One region of the Novosphingobium sp. AAP1 genome, then DNA from elsewhere that is predicted to be linked to it. Evidence: predicted binding sites of a transcription regulator. Region 1 holds the regulator's gene; each other region holds the start of a gene.

Region 1 (3,966 bases):
ATGTCGGCAACGGCACTGGCCGCGATCCGCGATGGCACCGTGCCCAAGGGCGATGTGCTGGCCACCGCCCGCATTGCCGGGATCATGGCCGCCAAGAAAACCGGCGAGCTGATCCCGCTGTGCCATCCGCTGTCGCTCGATGCCGTGGCGGTGGAATTTGGCTTTGTTGATGGCGGGGTGGAATGCACCGCCACCGCCTCGCTCACCGCCAAAACCGGCGTGGAAATGGAAGCGATGACAGCCGCTTGCGTGGCATTGTTGACAATCTATGACATGGCCAAGGCCGTGGACAAGGGCATGGTTATCGAAGCCGTGCGCCTGGTGGCCAAGCGCGGCGGCAAATCGGGCGATTGGTCCGCGCCATGAATGCTCCGCCGCGCCAGCCGCCCCTGCCACTCGAACAGGCGCAGGCCCGGCTCATCGCCCTCGCCCCGCGCCTGCCGATCGACCATCGCGCCACGGCAGAGGCGCGGGGTCACTATCTCGCCGCGCCGCTCGTCGCCGCGCGCACGCAGCCGGCCACCGCGCTTTCGGCGATGGATGGCTATGCCCTGCGCAGCGCCGATCTGCCCGGCCCATGGACCGTGGTGGGCGAAAGCGCCGCCGGCCATCCCTATGCCGGCACGGTAGCGCCCGGCCAGGCCGTGCGGATCAGCACCGGCGCGGCCATGCCCGCAGGTGCCGATTGCGTGCTGCTGCAGGAAGACTGCGCGCGCGATGGCGCCGCGCTCGCCCTCACCGGCACCCCGCCGCAACCACCCTCGCGCCATATTCGCCCGGCAGGCATGGATTTTGCCGCGCAAGACCCGCTGTTGCCCACCGGCACGCGGCTGGGCGCAGCGCAGATCGCGCTGGCGATTGCTGCCGGGCATGGCCACGTGCCAGTCTGCCGCCGCCTGCGCCTGGCGGTGATCGACAGCGGCGATGAACTGGCCGCAACCGGCCACGCCTTGGCCGCGCACCAGATTCCGGCCAGCAACGGCCCGATGCTCGCCGCGATGGCCGCCGCCCTGCCGGTGGACGTGCAGCGCATCGGCCCGGTGCCCGATCGGCTCGATGCCCTGGCCGCCGCGCTCGATAGCGTGCGCGAAGCTGACATCATCGTCACCAGTGGCGGCGCCTCGGTCGGTGATCACGATCTGGTTCGCCCCGCGCTGGAGGCAGTGGGCGCGCGCATCGATTTCTGGCGCGTGGCGATCAAGCCGGGCAAGCCGCTGCTGGTGGGGCAACGCAGCGCCAAAGACCGCGCCGCGCCGCAGGTGATCCTGGGCCTGCCGGGCAACCCGGCCTCGGCCTATGTCACCGCGCACCTGTTCATGCTGCCCCTGCTGCGCGCCGCGCTGGGTGCCGCCCAGCCACTGCCCAGCCCGCTGCACATGCCACTGGCCCAGCCCATGCCGGCCGGTGGCGGGCGCACCGAATTCCTGCGCGGCCATTGGGATGGCGTTTCCGTCACACTCGATCCGTTGCAGGATTCCGGCGCGATCGCCCCCATTGCCCGCGCCAATTGCCTGGTGCAGCGCGAGGCCGGCGCGGCGATGCAACCGGAAGGGAGCAAGGTGCCGATCTATCTGCTCGAATTTGGCGGATTTGCTTGACGGGTTCGGTTTGGTTGCTTATTCGTTCCGCATTCGTTCGCCATAGGAGACTTGCGGATGCTCACGCGCAAGCAGCACGAACTGCTCTCGTTCATCCAGACGCGCCTTGATGATTCCGGCATTTCGCCTTCGTTTGAAGAAATGAAGGAAGCGCTCGATCTCAAGTCCAAGTCTGGCGTGCACCGCCTGATCTCCGCGCTGGAAGAACGCGGCTTCATCCGCCGCCTGCCCAACCGCGCCCGCGCCCTCGAAGTGATCCGCGAACCGGAAAGCCTGGCGACCAAGGCCGCCGCGCGCACTCCCGCACCGCGCCCCACTGCCCCCGCGTCCACCACCCCGCGCCCAGCGCCAGTGGCCGCGAACGACGTGATCGAAATCCCGCTCCACGGCCGCATCGCCGCGGGCGCCCCGATCGAGGCGATGGAGGGCTCCGCCATGCTGCCCGTGCCCGCCGCCCTGCTCGGCTCTGGCGAGCACTACGCGCTGGAAGTGTCGGGCGATTCGATGGTCGACGCCGGCATCCTCGACGGCGACTACGCCCTCGTGCGCCGCACCAACACCGCCCGCGACGGCGAAATCGTCGTCGCCCTGGTCCGTGGCGAGGAAGCGACTCTCAAATACCTCCACCACGAAAAAGGCCGCATCCGCCTCGACCCGGCCAACGCCGCCTATGACCCGCAGTTCTACGCGCCCGACGAAGTGGAAGTGCAAGGCAAGCTGGCGGGGCTGTTGCGGCGGTATCATTGATGGGTTGCTTGAGGAACTGCGCTGAGTGAATGCGCATTTGCGCACAAGCCCTTCAACGGTCTAATGTTGGGCATGATTGGTTGGTGGGCAGCGGTTGATCTGGAAAGCCTACCTCGCTTTGCGCATGCCCCACTGTTCAGGATCGATAATCTGCAATTTCTTCAAGTGGGACAAAGGCATCGTCCCGGCACGGTCTGCTGAACGACAGCTACAGCCAAATCCGGCCGCTTGTGGGGCGATGTCCCATTCTACCGCCTATGGCGCTAATGTTGTGGATACTGACAGGGGGCTGGGACCTGAACGCCTAAAGCGAACGCGGGTCATCCCATGGTGACTATGCCTGCATCCTTAGAGCTCGAAGCACTCTGCGCTCCGACTTCTAAGAACGTCGGCGCCGCCAGATTTTGCCAACAAATTCACGAGCTTCTGCGAGCTCGACATCCGTTTCCAAGCCCTTGGTTTCTAAAACTTTCTCCACGAACCCTGGCCCGTGAGATCCAAGGGATTGGCAAAAACCTTCAACCTCTCCGACGGGGACAATCCAAAGGCCGATCGACGCACATTTTTCCGCAAGCTGATCGTATTGCGTTGTTGGTTCGCCATTTGGGAGTCCGCGACGGCCGCTCTGCTTTAGAGCGCTCCAGGGGGACACCGTCTTGAAGACTTTCTTGATCGCATTTTCTTTGGCTCGGGGAAATTCAGCGATCCCGGACACATCTTCGATTAGGTCGGCGATCATGCCTTTCACTTGCGTCGCATTAAGTGGAGGCCTTTGGCTCAGAACAGCCTGCGATACGGCATACCAATGCGGTTGGATATCGGACCACTCTCCCCCAAGCTTCTCGACCAACGTCTTGAATGTATTTTCTTCGCTCAAGACGTCGATGTCGGCAATAACCGATACGGGGACGTCCAGTGCCCTTAAGGTTTCCGCCAACTTCGACATGCGGTGTTTTCCAGCCGTGTGGACAAACAGCACGTCGGGGCGTCGCTCTCCGGAAATTGAGGGCAAGCTAAGAATCGACTGATAAAACATACAGTCGGCGTCAGACTCACATACGATCACATGCTCGAAGAAGATGCCGTCGAACACTTTTGAAAATCGGGTGAGAGTATCCTTCGCGATGGCGCGCGTTTGACTCTTGCTCAGTTCCTTAACGCGATTGATATCGCCCTCACGGCGGATTCGGATAATACGTACTTTGTCTGAACCGCCCTCAATCAGGCCGTCAAGAATATCGGTGCTGTGCGTTGCAATAAAAAGTTGAGATTTCTCACGTCGTCCCTCCGCGATGTATTTTCCCAAAAGTCTTGCTTGGGGGGGATGGAGGAATGCCTCTGGCTCATCTAAAAACTGGATAGAATGGTTTCTGGCTGCGAGGACATGCAAGAGTACAGCGGCAAAACTCCGCATGCCATCGCCCTGACGATCCAGCTGAACACTTGTGCGTTGGAGCTCCTCCACAAATTCACGTGATAGCTCGTCGGTGCCGGACGCAAGTGTCGGCTTCATACCAACGTAAAGTGGAAAGCTACCGCCGCCAGCCCTGAATGGAATCAGGTCAACGCCGAAAGCGTGTCGAAATTTTCCGCTCATCTCGGCGGCTAGCTTTTCGTCCAT
Region 2 (3,966 bases), on a different contig from region 1:
GCAGCAGGCGCTGATCCGCGCGGCGATGGCGCACCCCAATATCACGCTCAAGCCCGACATGGTGGCGATCGACCTGGTCACCGACCGGCATCGCGCCCACCCCAAGGGCGATCGCCGCGTGTGGGGCTGCTATGCCCTCAACACCGCCAGCGGCAAGGTCGAATGCCTGACCGCACGCGCCACGATCCTGGCAACCGGCGGCGCCGGGCGCACCTATCTGTTCAGCACGGCCCCGCGCGGGGCAACTGGCGATGGCATTGCCATGGCCTGGCGCGCCGGATGCCGCGTGTCCAACATGGAATTCATGCAGTTCCACCCCACCTGCCTTTACAATCTGGAGGTCAAGAACTTCCTGATCACCGAGGCGGTGCGCGGCGAAGGTGGGCACCTCAAGATCCCGCCCGGCTTCCCCGGCGGTGGCGAGCGCTTCATGCCGCGCTTCGACCCGCGCGAGGAACTGGCCCCGCGCGACGTGGTGGCCCGCGCCATCGACCACGAGATCAAGCGACTGGGGCTGGACTATGTCCATCTCGACATCAGCCACAAGGATCCCGAATTCGTCCGCGGCCACTTCCCCAACATCTATGAGCGGCTGCTGGGCCTGGGCATCGACATGACGCGCGAGCCGATCCCGGTGGTGCCGGCGCAGCACTACACCTGCGGCGGCGTGCTGGTGGACCTGTCCGGGCGCACCGATCTCACCGGGCTCTATGCCGTCGGCGAATGCTCGGAAAGTGGGCTGCACGGCGCCAACCGTCTGGCATCGAACAGCCTGCTCGAATGCTTCGTGTTCGGCGATGCTGCCGCGCGCAACATTCTCGATTGCTGGGACGAGTTTTCACCCCCGCCCGAAGTGCGCGGCTGGGACGAAAGCCGCGTGGCCGATTCCGACGAAGATGTGGTGATCAAGCAGAACTGGACCGAGCTGCGCCGGTTCATGTGGAACTACGTGGGCATCGTGCGCACCAACAAGCGCCTGGAACGCGCCGCCCACCGCATTGCCCTGCTGCAGAGCGAGATCAACGAATACTATGGCAATGTGCGCGTCACGGCCGATCTGATCGAGTTGCGCAACCTGCTCCAGGCGGCAGACCTGATCGTGCAGAGCGCGCGGGCGCGGCGCGAGAGCCGCGGACTGCATTACAACCAGGATTTCCCCCAGGCGCAGCCCGCCGCGCGCGAGACCATCCTGGTGCCAGGCTGACCGGCGGCGGGACCCCTGCCCGGCCCCGCCATCGTCAAGCCGCTATTACCAGAAGTGGCGGCCCAGATAGATCAACAGCATCGCGCCCAGCACCGAGGCGAGGCAACCGGCGCGGTTGAACCCTTCGCTCACGCTCCCGCGTCCCGCCAGGCTCGATGCTAGGCCGGCCACCAGCGCGCCGCCGATGCCCAGCGCGATCGTACGGGCAAGGCCAATCTCCACTGCGCCGGGATAGAGAAAGCGGGCGGCAATGCCGACCAGCAGCCCCGACAGCAGCATCGAAAGGATATCGCGCATTACTCGTTCCTCCTGTGCGAAGGCGCCGCGCCAGGCAGCGGCGTGCCGCCCAGCCCTCGGCTCCTCCACTTGGTACACCCCCTATGGGTAGTGCGGCTGGGGATATCGTGCCAGTGCCTCTGGACATCGTATTTTCCACAGCAAAGCCAGCGGGTACGAAAAATATTTCGGACCCGTCATTTTTCCCTTGAAGCCTTGGAAAGCCCGCGCGTCGCTGCACTGCAGCATGAGTGGGGCAGCGACGAAGCGAATCGTACTTGCGACGAATCGCGTAGCCCTTGAGGGCATGTGCCACTTGCCTGCCAGACCCGGTTCAAGCACTATGGGTTGTGGTCGTGGCCACGGAGGGCAACCAAACCTAGTTATATGTCAGGATGCACCCCATATAGGGTGCATGTGGCTCGTCCACCGTGGCGGAGCCTTTGACGTTGCTTGGGTTTTCGGCGTCGCGGCATGGCAGACAGGGATTTTGTTCCCTTTCTGTTTTAATTTATGGCATGATCGCGGGCGCGTTGAGTCGTCTCTCGTTCTGCCACCGAAGCCAGGCTGCAAGGGCCAGCACATGCTGGATCGCGCGGCCATTGGCAGTGTCAGCAATATCCGGTCCGTCACTCGCGGCGGGCCTCGTGCAAACGGGGAATGGAACGTGAATTTCAGGACCGGGGAAATGAACGATGGAACGGCTGTGATGGCGCAGGACGAACTGGGACTGGAAGGTGGCCTGGCCACCCTCGAACGCGACGCCCTCCGCGAAAGCAGCGCCACGCCGGAGACCCCGGCAACCGCAACCAAGGCCACGCGCAAGGCTGCGCAACCGGCGGAAGCAAAGGCAGTGGACATGCAGGCAGACGACAAGGGTAGCGCGGATCTGGTTTCAGCCGCGGCCGCGATCATGGCCAGCGCGACGAGCGATGCCGCAAAGGCCCAGCCAATCGATTCCAAGTCGGTCAACCCGCGCCGCTTTACCATCGTCACCGATGCCGCGCGCGACGCCAAGCTGACGATCTTCGGCAAGGACACGCTCGACGATCGCTATCTGCTGCCCGGTGAAACCTATCAGGATCTGTTCGCGCGCGTGGCCGATGCCTATGCCGACGACCAGGACCACGCCCAGCGGCTCTATGACTACATCTCCAAGCTGTGGTTCATGCCCGCCACGCCCGTGCTGTCGAACGGCGGCACTGGCCGCGGCCTGCCGATCTCGTGCTATCTCAACTCGGTGGAAGACAGCCTGGAAGGCATCGTCAAGACCTGGAACGAGAACGTCTGGCTCGCCTCGCGCGGGGGCGGCATCGGCACCTATTGGGGCAACGTGCGCGGGATCGGCGAAAATGTCGGCCTCAACGGCAAGACCAGCGGGATCATCCCCTTCGTCCGCGTGATGGACAGCCTGACTCTGGCGATCAGCCAGGGCTCGCTGCGCCGTGGCTCGGCCGCGTGCTATCTCGACATCTCGCACCCCGAGATCGAGGAATTCCTCGAAATCCGCAAGTCTTCGGGCGATTTCAACCGCAAGGCGCTGAACCTGCACCACGGCGTGCTGCTCACCGACGAGTTCATGGAAGCCGTGCGGGATGGCGCCGAATTCGCGCTGCGGAGCCCCAAGGACAAGTCGGTGCGCGGCAAGGTCGATGCCCGCTCGCTGTTCCAGAAGCTGGTCGAAGTGCGCCTGGCCACCGGCGAACCCTATATCGTGTTCTCCGACACCGTGAACCGCATGATGCCCAAGCATCACCGCGATCTGGGGCTGAAGGTTTCCACCTCGAACCTCTGCTCGGAAATCACGCTGCCCACCGGCATCGATCACCTGGGCAACGATCGCACCGCGGTGTGCTGCCTCTCCTCGCTCAACCTGGAAACCTGGGACGAGTGGCAGGGTGACAAGCACTTCGTGGAAGACGTGCTGCGCTTCCTCGACAACGTGCTGCAGGACTTCATCGACCGCGCGCCCGACGAGATGGCCCGCGCCAAATATTCCGCCGCGCGCGAGCGTTCGGTCGGCATGGGCGTGATGGGCTTCCACTCGTTCCTGCAGAAGAAGGGCATTGCCTTCGAATCCGCCATGGCCAAGGCGTGGAACCTCAAGATGTTCCGCCACATCGCCGCCAAGGCCGACGAAGCCTCGCTGCTGCTCGCCCAGGAACGCGGGCCTTGCCCCGACGCGGCCGACATGGGCGTGATGCAGCGCTTCTCGTGCAAGATGGCGATCGCGCCCACCGCGTCGATCTCGATCATCTGCGGCGGTACCTCGGCCTGCATCGAGCCGATCCCGGCCAATATCTACACGCACAAGACGCTGTCGGGCTCGTTCGTGGTGAAGAACCCGTACCTGGAAAAGCTGCTGCGCGAAAAGTCCAAGGATTCCACCAATGTGTGGAACTCGATCCTGGAACGCGGCGGCTCGGTCCAGCACCTCGAATTCCTCTCGGCCGACGAGAAGGCGGTGTACAAGACCAGCTTCGAAA
Region 3 (3,966 bases), 340 kb from region 1:
CTCCTTCGCCAAAGCGGGCAGCCAGGGCTGGGGCCGGGCGTGTGGCCAGATCGCCCAGACGCTTGAGCCCGGCGCGGCGCAGTGCGCTGGCGGCCTCCTCGCTCAGGTCCAGCGCGGCCACTGGCAGGGCCGCCACGTCCTCCGCGCGGCGTTGCGCCGGGGTGCCGTGGCGGGCCAGCGCGCGCGCCGCAACTGGATTGCAGGCGAGTGCATGGATCGTGGAAAGTGCTGTTATTTCATAAGCTTTTTCCACCATGTTGGCTTCCGATCCAAAGAGGTGCGCGCAGCCACTGATATCCAGCAGCAAGCCATCGGGGGGATCGGGCATGACGCTGGGGGTCAGCGCGTGCATCGCTGTGGCCAGGTGCGCCAGCAGCGTGGCATCGGCGGCCGGATCATGGGGCAGGGTGAGCAGATCGGGGCAGCGGGCGCGCGCATCAGCCAGGGTCATGCCAGGGGCGAGGCCGTGTCGAGCGGCGTCGCGCTCTACCGCCATCAGGCGCAAGGCCTGGCCACTGCGCGCCACCAGGGCCAGCGGCACGCCTGCGGGCAGCGGGTCTGCCGATGTGGCCCTAACCCGCTCGCAGGGCAGCCAGGGGAAGTACAGCGCCAGATGGCGCCGCCTGTCCGTTTTCGCTCCGGTTGGAGGTGCCGGTGGTGTCCCGGAAACCGCCATGTTGTTCATCCCATTGCAAATGCCACGTTTGCCCCGCCGGCCCACCCCGCCAGCGCAGCGCCTCTACCGCCAAAGCCGGCAAGCCGGGCGGACGCACTTGCGCACCCGGTGGCGCTGCGAGGGGTTGGGATGGCGCACTGGCAACCTGCCAGCGGGTATGTGCGGCGCTGGGCTGCGCCTTGGCGGCATGGCGCAACAGCACGACCGGCGTTTGCGTGCGTTCGGCAGCCAGCACGAAGCGCCGGCTGGCCGTCAGGTCATAGCCTTTCAAGGGCCCCTCGCTTTCCAGCAAGACCAGCGCCAGGCCAGGGCAGCGTGCGCCCTCCAGCCCGGCGCGCAGCAGAGTGGCAGCGTCGCCTGCCTCTACCAGCAGCAGCCGCGCCGGATCGATACCCAGCAACATCAGTCCTTCACCGTAAAGCGCCAGTGACGGGCGCCCGCCACTGCGCACCATCAGCACGGTGCCACTGCGATTCGCCGCGCCCAGCCCCAAGGCAAAGGCAAGCCCCGCCGCGCGATCATCACCTTGCCCATGCACTTCATGCACTTGGCCCGCCGCCAGCACAGGCACGGGACGCTGCAAGGCCGGGCGCAGGCGCCAGGCCGGGGTGGTGAGGATCGAGGCGGAAACACTTTCCATGTTCCTATTATGTTCCATTTCTCACTCCCTGTCGAGGCTGGCCGTTGGAACAGGTGGGGATAGGGTTGCGATTGTATTGACATTGTACATACAAAGGCGGATATTCACGCCATGGACCAGTCTCCCCAAATGATCCCAAGCAAGGGCAGCATCAATCTGCGGATCGAGGCTGCCACCCGCCAGCTTATTGACGAAGCAGCGGCCATTCTGGGCAAGACCCGCACCGAATTCATGATCGAAAGCGCGCGCCAACAAGCGATCGACGTCTTGCTCGATCAGCGATTGTTCGCACTGGAAAGCCAGGACCATGCGGCCTTCATGGCCGCGCTGGACAATCCGCCCGAGCCTGGCCCGAGGCTGAAGGCACTGATGCGGCGGGTGCCGACATGGCAACGGGAAGACTGACTGCGCCAGTCCCTCTGGCCGATGACCATGATGTTGACGAGTTCGATTGCGGAGAGCCGGCGCTCAATGCCTGGTTGCAACAGAGGGCGCGTCGCAACGAGGGGCGCTTCGCGCGTACCTATGTGGTATGCGATGATCGCAGAGTGGCGGCCTATGTGTGTATCCTGGCAGGTGCAGTAGAGCGGCGGGAAGCACCATCCCGCCTGCGCCGAAACGCGCCTGATCTGATCCCGGTATCGATCATCGGGCGCCTTGCGGTGAATCGGCGCCATGCCGGCCAGGGCTTGGGAAGCGATTTGCTGGCCGATGCCCTGCGCCGCATAGCCTTGGCGGCACAAAGCATCGGCATCGGCGCGGTGATGGTTCACGCCAAGAATGAGCAGGCTCGGCGCTTTTACCTGAAATGCGCCGACTTCCTGGAATATCCGGCCGATAGCCGAACCCTGTTCCTGCCCATAGAGACGCTGATCGCGGCTCTACCGTGATGCTTCACTTCATCGTCGGGATCACGAAGCTCTGGTCCACCACATCGCCCGAGGTGCTGGGCCAGCGCTGGGTCACGGTCTTGGTGCGGGTGTAGAAGCGCACGCCGTCCATGCCGTATTGGTTGAGATCGCCAAAGCCTGAGCGCTTCCACCCGCCAAAGCTGTGATAGGCGACCGGCACCGGGATCGGCACGTTGATGCCAACCATGCCCACTTCCACCTTGGCGGCAAAGTTGCGGGCGGCGGCGCCATTGCGGGTGAACATGGCCACGCCATTGCCATAGGCGTGGTTGGTGGCTAGCGCGATGGCTTCATCGACATCTTGCGCACGCACGATCTGCAGCACCGGGCCGAAGATTTCCTCCTGGTAGCTGCGCATTTCCGGCGTCACGCGGTCAAACAACGTAGGCGCCAGGAAATTGCCGTTTTCATAGCCTTGCAGCGAGAAGCCGCGGCCATCGACGACCAGTTCGGCGCCTTCGTCCACGCCCATCTGGATATAGCTTTCGATCCGCGCCTTGTGCTGGGCGGTGACGACCGGGCCATAGTGGGCGGCTTCGTCGGTGGAAATGCCCACCTTGAGGCCGGCGATCCCGTCGATCAGGCGGGCGCGCAACTCGTCGGCGGTCTTGTCACCCACCGGCACCACCACGGGCAGAGCCATGCAGCGTTCGCCTGCCGAGCCATAGGCGGCGCCGAGAATGTCGCTGACTACCTGGTCGAAATCGGCGTCGGGCAGCACGATGCCGTGGTTCTTGGCGCCGCCCATGCACTGCATGCGCTTGCCCGCCTGGGCACCGCGCTGATAGACATAGTTGGCGATGTCGGACGAGCCCACGAAGCTGACCGCCTTGATGCGCGGGTGATCGAGCACGGCATCGACCGCCACCTTGTCACCATGCACCACGTTGAACAGGCCGGCTGGGCCGCCCGCCTCGATGAACAGTTCCGCCAGCATTACCGGCACCGAGGGATCGCGTTCCGACGGCTTGAGAATGAAGGCGTTGCCGGTGGCGAGCGCCGGACCGCACATCCACAGCGGGATCATCGCGGGGAAATTGAACGGAGTGATGCCGGCGACCACGCCCAGCGGCTGACGCATCGAGAACACGTCGATCCCCGGCCCGGCGCCTTCGGTATATTCGCCCTTGAGCAGGTGGGGAATGGCGCAGACGAACTCGATCACTTCCAGCCCGCGCTGCACATCACCCTTGGCGTCGGCGATCACCTTGCCATGTTCGGCGGAGAGAGCATGGGCGAGCTTGTCCATGTCACGTTCGATCAGGCGCTTGAATTCGAACATCACGCGGGCACGGCGCTGCGGATTGAGCGCGGCCCATTCCGGCTGCACGGCGGCAGCGAGGGCAACGGCCTGATCCACATCGGCTTCGCTCGCCAGGCCAACCTGGGCCTGCACTTCGCCGGTGTTGGGATCGAAAACGTCGCTCTTGCGGCCAGAGGTGGCGGCAACGGCGGCACCGTTCAGGAAATGGTCGATCTGGCGCATGGCAACACTCCTGGGAAAAGTCTGATGCCTGGTTGTAGAACGTGCAGGAATATCCTGATACAGGCAATTTTGCCAAACAGGCCGTGCAAATTTACAGGAACACCATGCGCATTCGCCAGTGGGACGATTTAAGGATTTTTCTGGAAGTGGCCCGCCACGGCCGCCTGACCGGGGCGGCGCGGGCGCTGGGGCTGGATCATTCCACCGTCTCGCGCCGGCTCGATGGCCTGGAAAGCGGGCTGGGCGCACGCCT
Region 4 (3,966 bases), on a different contig from region 1:
GATTCATCGCTAACCGTGATCGCATTACGCTTTCGTGGCGGTAACGATCCAGGCGGCAGCGGAGAACATGACTTTGCCATCGCGGGTGTGGGCGGCGATCACCGCGCGCAGCCGCTGCTCGATCCCGGCGCGGTCAGCCTCCGCTGCCTGGCGCAAGGCCGAGGCGGCCGGCCCGATGCGGCGGAACAGGGCCAGGGCCTGCTCGGCGGCGTCAGGCCCCTCGCCTGCCAGATAGGCGAAATCGTGGGGCGTGAAGGCCAGGTCTGTCCACCCCGCCAGCATGGCCCGCACATGATCGGGATCGGCAAAGGCAAACGGGCCTGGAGAAAAGGGGTTGGGCGCATGCGGATCAGCAGGCTGCGCCGGCGGCGGCACCAGGCCCGCCATGGCGCTGGCCCAGGCGTTTTCAGCCGGGGCGCGAAAGCACGAGAACACCAGCCGCGCCCCCGGCGCCGCCACGGCGGCCAGATGGGCAAAGGCGGCGGGCGGATCGGCAAAGAACATCACGCCATGGCGCGAGACGAGCAGATCGGGCGTGAAAGCAGGATCCTGCCATTGGCTGGCATCGGCGATGGCAAAGCGCACATTGGCGCGGCCGGCCCCACGCTGCTGCGCGGCAGCGATGAGATCAGCCGACAGGTCGATCCCGCATACCGCGCCCTTGGGTCTGGCAGCGGCCAGCGACAAGGCCAGTTCGCCCGCACCGCAACCGATGTCGAGCACCCGATGGCCGGGCATGGCAGCGATCGTTGCCAGCAAGGCCGGCGTCAGTTGCGCAAAGGTGCGATCGGTGCGCTGCCATTCTTCTGCCCAGGCGCGGCCGACGCCGCCCTGCCAATCCATCGCCTGTGTCATGCTGCCGGTATAAACGATCGCCGCGAGCTTGGCGACAGCGGCGCTTGCGTCACGCCCTGATCCTGGCGTTGTCGCCGGGATGAAAGACTTTGCCTGGCCAAAACGCCAGCGGCGCGCCATTCACCTGGAACGACGCGCCGGGAGCAAGGAACGGCAGGGCGTGGCGCGGCAGCCTGCCGCCATCGCGCCCTGCGGATCAGGTCAACGCCTGATCAGATATCGTCGTCAGCGTCAGGGCCGGCCATCAGGCCTTCGGCCACCTGCTCGGTCCGGCCACGGATCGCCGCTTCCAGGCGATCGCGCAGTTCGGTGTTTTCGCGCAGGAAGTTCTTGGCGTTTTCGCGGCCCTGGCCGATGCGCACCGAGTCATAGCTGAACCATGCGCCCGACTTTTCGACCAGGCCGGCCTTGACCCCGAGATCGAGGATTTCGCCGATCTTGGAGATGCCTTCGCCATACATGATGTCGAATTCGACCTGCTTGAACGGTGGGGCGACCTTGTTCTTGACGACCTTCACGCGGGTAGTGTTGCCGGTGATTTCGTCGCGATCCTTGATCTGGCCGGTACGGCGAATGTCGAGACGGCAAGAGGCATAGAACTTGAGCGCGTTGCCGCCGGTGGTGGTTTCCGGGTTGCCGTACATCACGCCGATCTTCATGCGCACCTGGTTGATGAAGATCACCATGCAGCGCGAACGGCTGATCGAACCGGTCAGCTTGCGCAGCGCCTGGCTCATCAGGCGGGCCTGGAGGCCGACGTGGCTGTCGCCCATTTCGCCTTCGATTTCGGCGCGGGGCACCAGCGCGGCGACCGAGTCCACCACGAGGATGTCGATCGCGTTGGAGCGCACCAGCGTATCGACGATTTCCAGCGCCTGCTCGCCCGTGTCGGGCTGCGAGACGATCAGTTCATCGATGTTGACGCCCAGCTTCTTGGCATAGACCGGATCGAGCGCGTGTTCGGCGTCAACGAAGGCGGCCGTGCCGCCGGTCTTCTGGGCCTCGGCAATGGCGTGCAGCGCCAGGGTGGTCTTGCCCGAGCTTTCCGGGCCATAGATTTCGATAATGCGGCCGCGTGGCAGGCCGCCAATGCCCAGCGCGATGTCCAGCCCGAGCGAGCCGGTGGAAATCGCTTCCACCTGCATCGTCTCCTTGGAACCCAGCTTCATCACCGAGCCCTTGCCGAATGCGCGGTCGATCTGGGCCAGTGCGGCGTCTAGCGCCTTCTGACGATCCATGTCCTTTTCTTTGCCTTCCTGAATGAGCTTGAGCTGCGCCGCCATGGCTGCTTCCCCTTGCCTAGAGATGGCTGACACGAACCGTCAACACGCAGAACAATGTACTTATTCTGTTCCAATGGAACAAGAGGGGAACGAAAAATTCTCTCCAGAGCGGAGACAATTCCCGCTGCGCACTGGAAACATGGGGATTTCAGGGACTTTTTCAAGCTCTCCGGCACCGCAAGCCACGCTCGGCATGGCATTTCTTCGGTGTGGGAAAATGCTGCCATCGTGGCGGAATTGGCGACTCAGCTGGCCTATCGACCGCCCCTCCGTCAGGCCTGCGGCCTGCCACCTCCCCACGATGTGGGGAGGATCTTGAAGGCCCTCCCCACATCGTGGGGAGGGGAAACGCCCGCGCAGCGGGTGGTGGAGGGCCCTCACTCCCCGCGCAGCACCTGTTCCACCGCCGCCACGATCTGCGCCACCGAAAACGGCTTGGCCAGGAAATGCATGTTGGGGATGTCGATCTCGCGGCGGAGCTGTTCTTCGGCATAGCCTGACATGAACAGCACCGGCAGATCGGGCTTAACCCGGCGGATCTCGCGCGCCATGGCCGGCCCGTCCATCGAGGGCATGACCACGTCGGACACTACCAGGTCGATATCGCCGCCAACCGCCATGATGCGCGACAGCGCCTCCAGGCCGTCCTCGCCGTCGGCCGCCGTGGTGACCTCGTAGCCCTGACGGACCAGCGCCCGCTCGGCCACGGCGCGCACGGTGTCCTCGTCCTCTACCAGGAGCACGCGTCCGCCGCCGGTCCATTGCGTGCGGCGCGTCTCGCCCTTGGGCTTGGCCGCTTCCACGGCCTCGGCCGGATCGGGCACATGCACCGGCAGGTAGATGGTAAAGCGCGTGCCCTTGCCCACCTCGCTATCGGCAAAGATGAAGCCCCCCGATTGCTTGACGATGCCATAGACAGTGGAAAGGCCAAGGCCGGTGCCCTTGCCCTTTTCCTTGGTGGTGAAGAACGGTTCGAAGATCTTGCCGATCTGCGAGGGCTTGATGCCGTGCCCGGTGTCTTCCACCACCAGCGCGGTATAGTCTGCCACGGGCAGGATTTCGCTTTTCATCGCCCGCACGTCATTGGCGCTCACCCGCCGCGTGGCGATGCGCAGCGTGCCGCCGGTCTTGGTATCGGCGCCGTTGGCGGTCATCGCATCGCGGGCATTGACGGCAAGGTTGAGCAACACCTGCTCCAGCTGCACCGGATCGGCGCGGACCAGGCCCAGATCGCGATCGTGGGTCACGTCGAGCTGGATCTTCTCGCCCAACAGGCGCTTGAGCAGGGTGGAAACCTCGGCCACCACATCGGGCAGTTGCAGCACTTCGGGGCGCAGCGTCTGCTGGCGCGAAAAGGCCAGCAATTGCCGGGTGAGCGAGGCCGCGCGGTTGGAATTGGCCTTGATCTGCTGGATATCGTCGTAATCGCTGTCGCCCGGCGTGTGGCGCATCAGGATCAGATCGCAATAGCCGATGATCGCGGTAAGCACATTGTTGAAATCGTGCGCCACGCCGCCGGCGAGCTGGCCCACCGCCTGCATCTTTGTGGCCTGGGCAATCTCGCGCTTGAGGCGGGCTTCCTCGGTCGAATCCTTGAGGCTGAGCAGCACGGCCCCCTCGCCCATGCCGCGCACGCCGGCGAGGCTGAGCGAAACCGGCTCTTCGGGCGAGGCGCGCAGGCGCACCGCCACGTCGCCCGCCGTGGGCGCGCCCTGGGTATAGCGGCGGACGGCATCGGCCAGCGCGCCCTTGTCTTCGCGGATCACCAGGTCGGAGGGATAGGGCGGCGGCACGGTATCGTCATGGCCGGCCGCGCGCAGGAACGCAC

The links. Region 1 encodes LexA, which represses DNA repair genes until DNA is damaged. Its sites were predicted from a motif close to GTTCCNCNCTTGTTCT; they were not measured.
Region 2: the regulator LexA is predicted to act here: its motif matches at 1,973-1,988, upstream of IP65_RS19185 (ribonucleoside-diphosphate reductase subunit alpha).
Region 3: the regulator LexA is predicted to act here: its motif matches at 1,363-1,378, upstream of IP65_RS06055 (ImuA family protein).
Region 4: the regulator LexA is predicted to act here: its motif matches at 2,214-2,229, upstream of recA (recombinase RecA).

The regions. Positions count from the first base shown of each region.
Region 1 is NZ_LJHO01000002.1:133,472-137,437, reverse strand. It holds gene moaC (cyclic pyranopterin monophosphate synthase MoaC) at 1-366, shown strand, start outside; gene IP65_RS04590 (molybdopterin molybdotransferase MoeA) at 363-1,598, shown strand; gene lexA (transcriptional repressor LexA) at 1,656-2,345, shown strand; gene IP65_RS04580 (ATP-dependent endonuclease) at 2,725-3,966, opposite strand, start outside.
Region 2 is NZ_LJHO01000019.1:18,233-22,198, reverse strand. It holds gene nadB (L-aspartate oxidase) at 1-1,204, shown strand, start outside; gene IP65_RS19190 (GlsB/YeaQ/YmgE family stress response membrane protein) at 1,250-1,501, opposite strand; gene IP65_RS19185 (ribonucleoside-diphosphate reductase subunit alpha) at 2,169-3,966, shown strand, end outside.
Region 3 is NZ_LJHO01000002.1:468,719-472,684, forward strand. It holds gene IP65_RS06050 (DNA polymerase Y family protein) at 1-685, opposite strand, end outside; gene IP65_RS06055 (ImuA family protein) at 573-1,316, opposite strand; gene IP65_RS06060 (DUF1778 domain-containing protein) at 1,428-1,721, shown strand; gene IP65_RS06065 (GNAT family N-acetyltransferase) at 1,703-2,206, shown strand; gene IP65_RS06070 (CoA-acylating methylmalonate-semialdehyde dehydrogenase) at 2,211-3,713, opposite strand; gene IP65_RS06075 (LysR family transcriptional regulator) at 3,818-3,966, shown strand, end outside.
Region 4 is NZ_LJHO01000005.1:78,918-82,883, reverse strand. It holds gene IP65_RS12235 (class I SAM-dependent methyltransferase) at 25-855, opposite strand; gene recA (recombinase RecA) at 1,068-2,138, opposite strand; gene IP65_RS12225 (ATP-binding protein) at 2,516-3,966, opposite strand, start outside.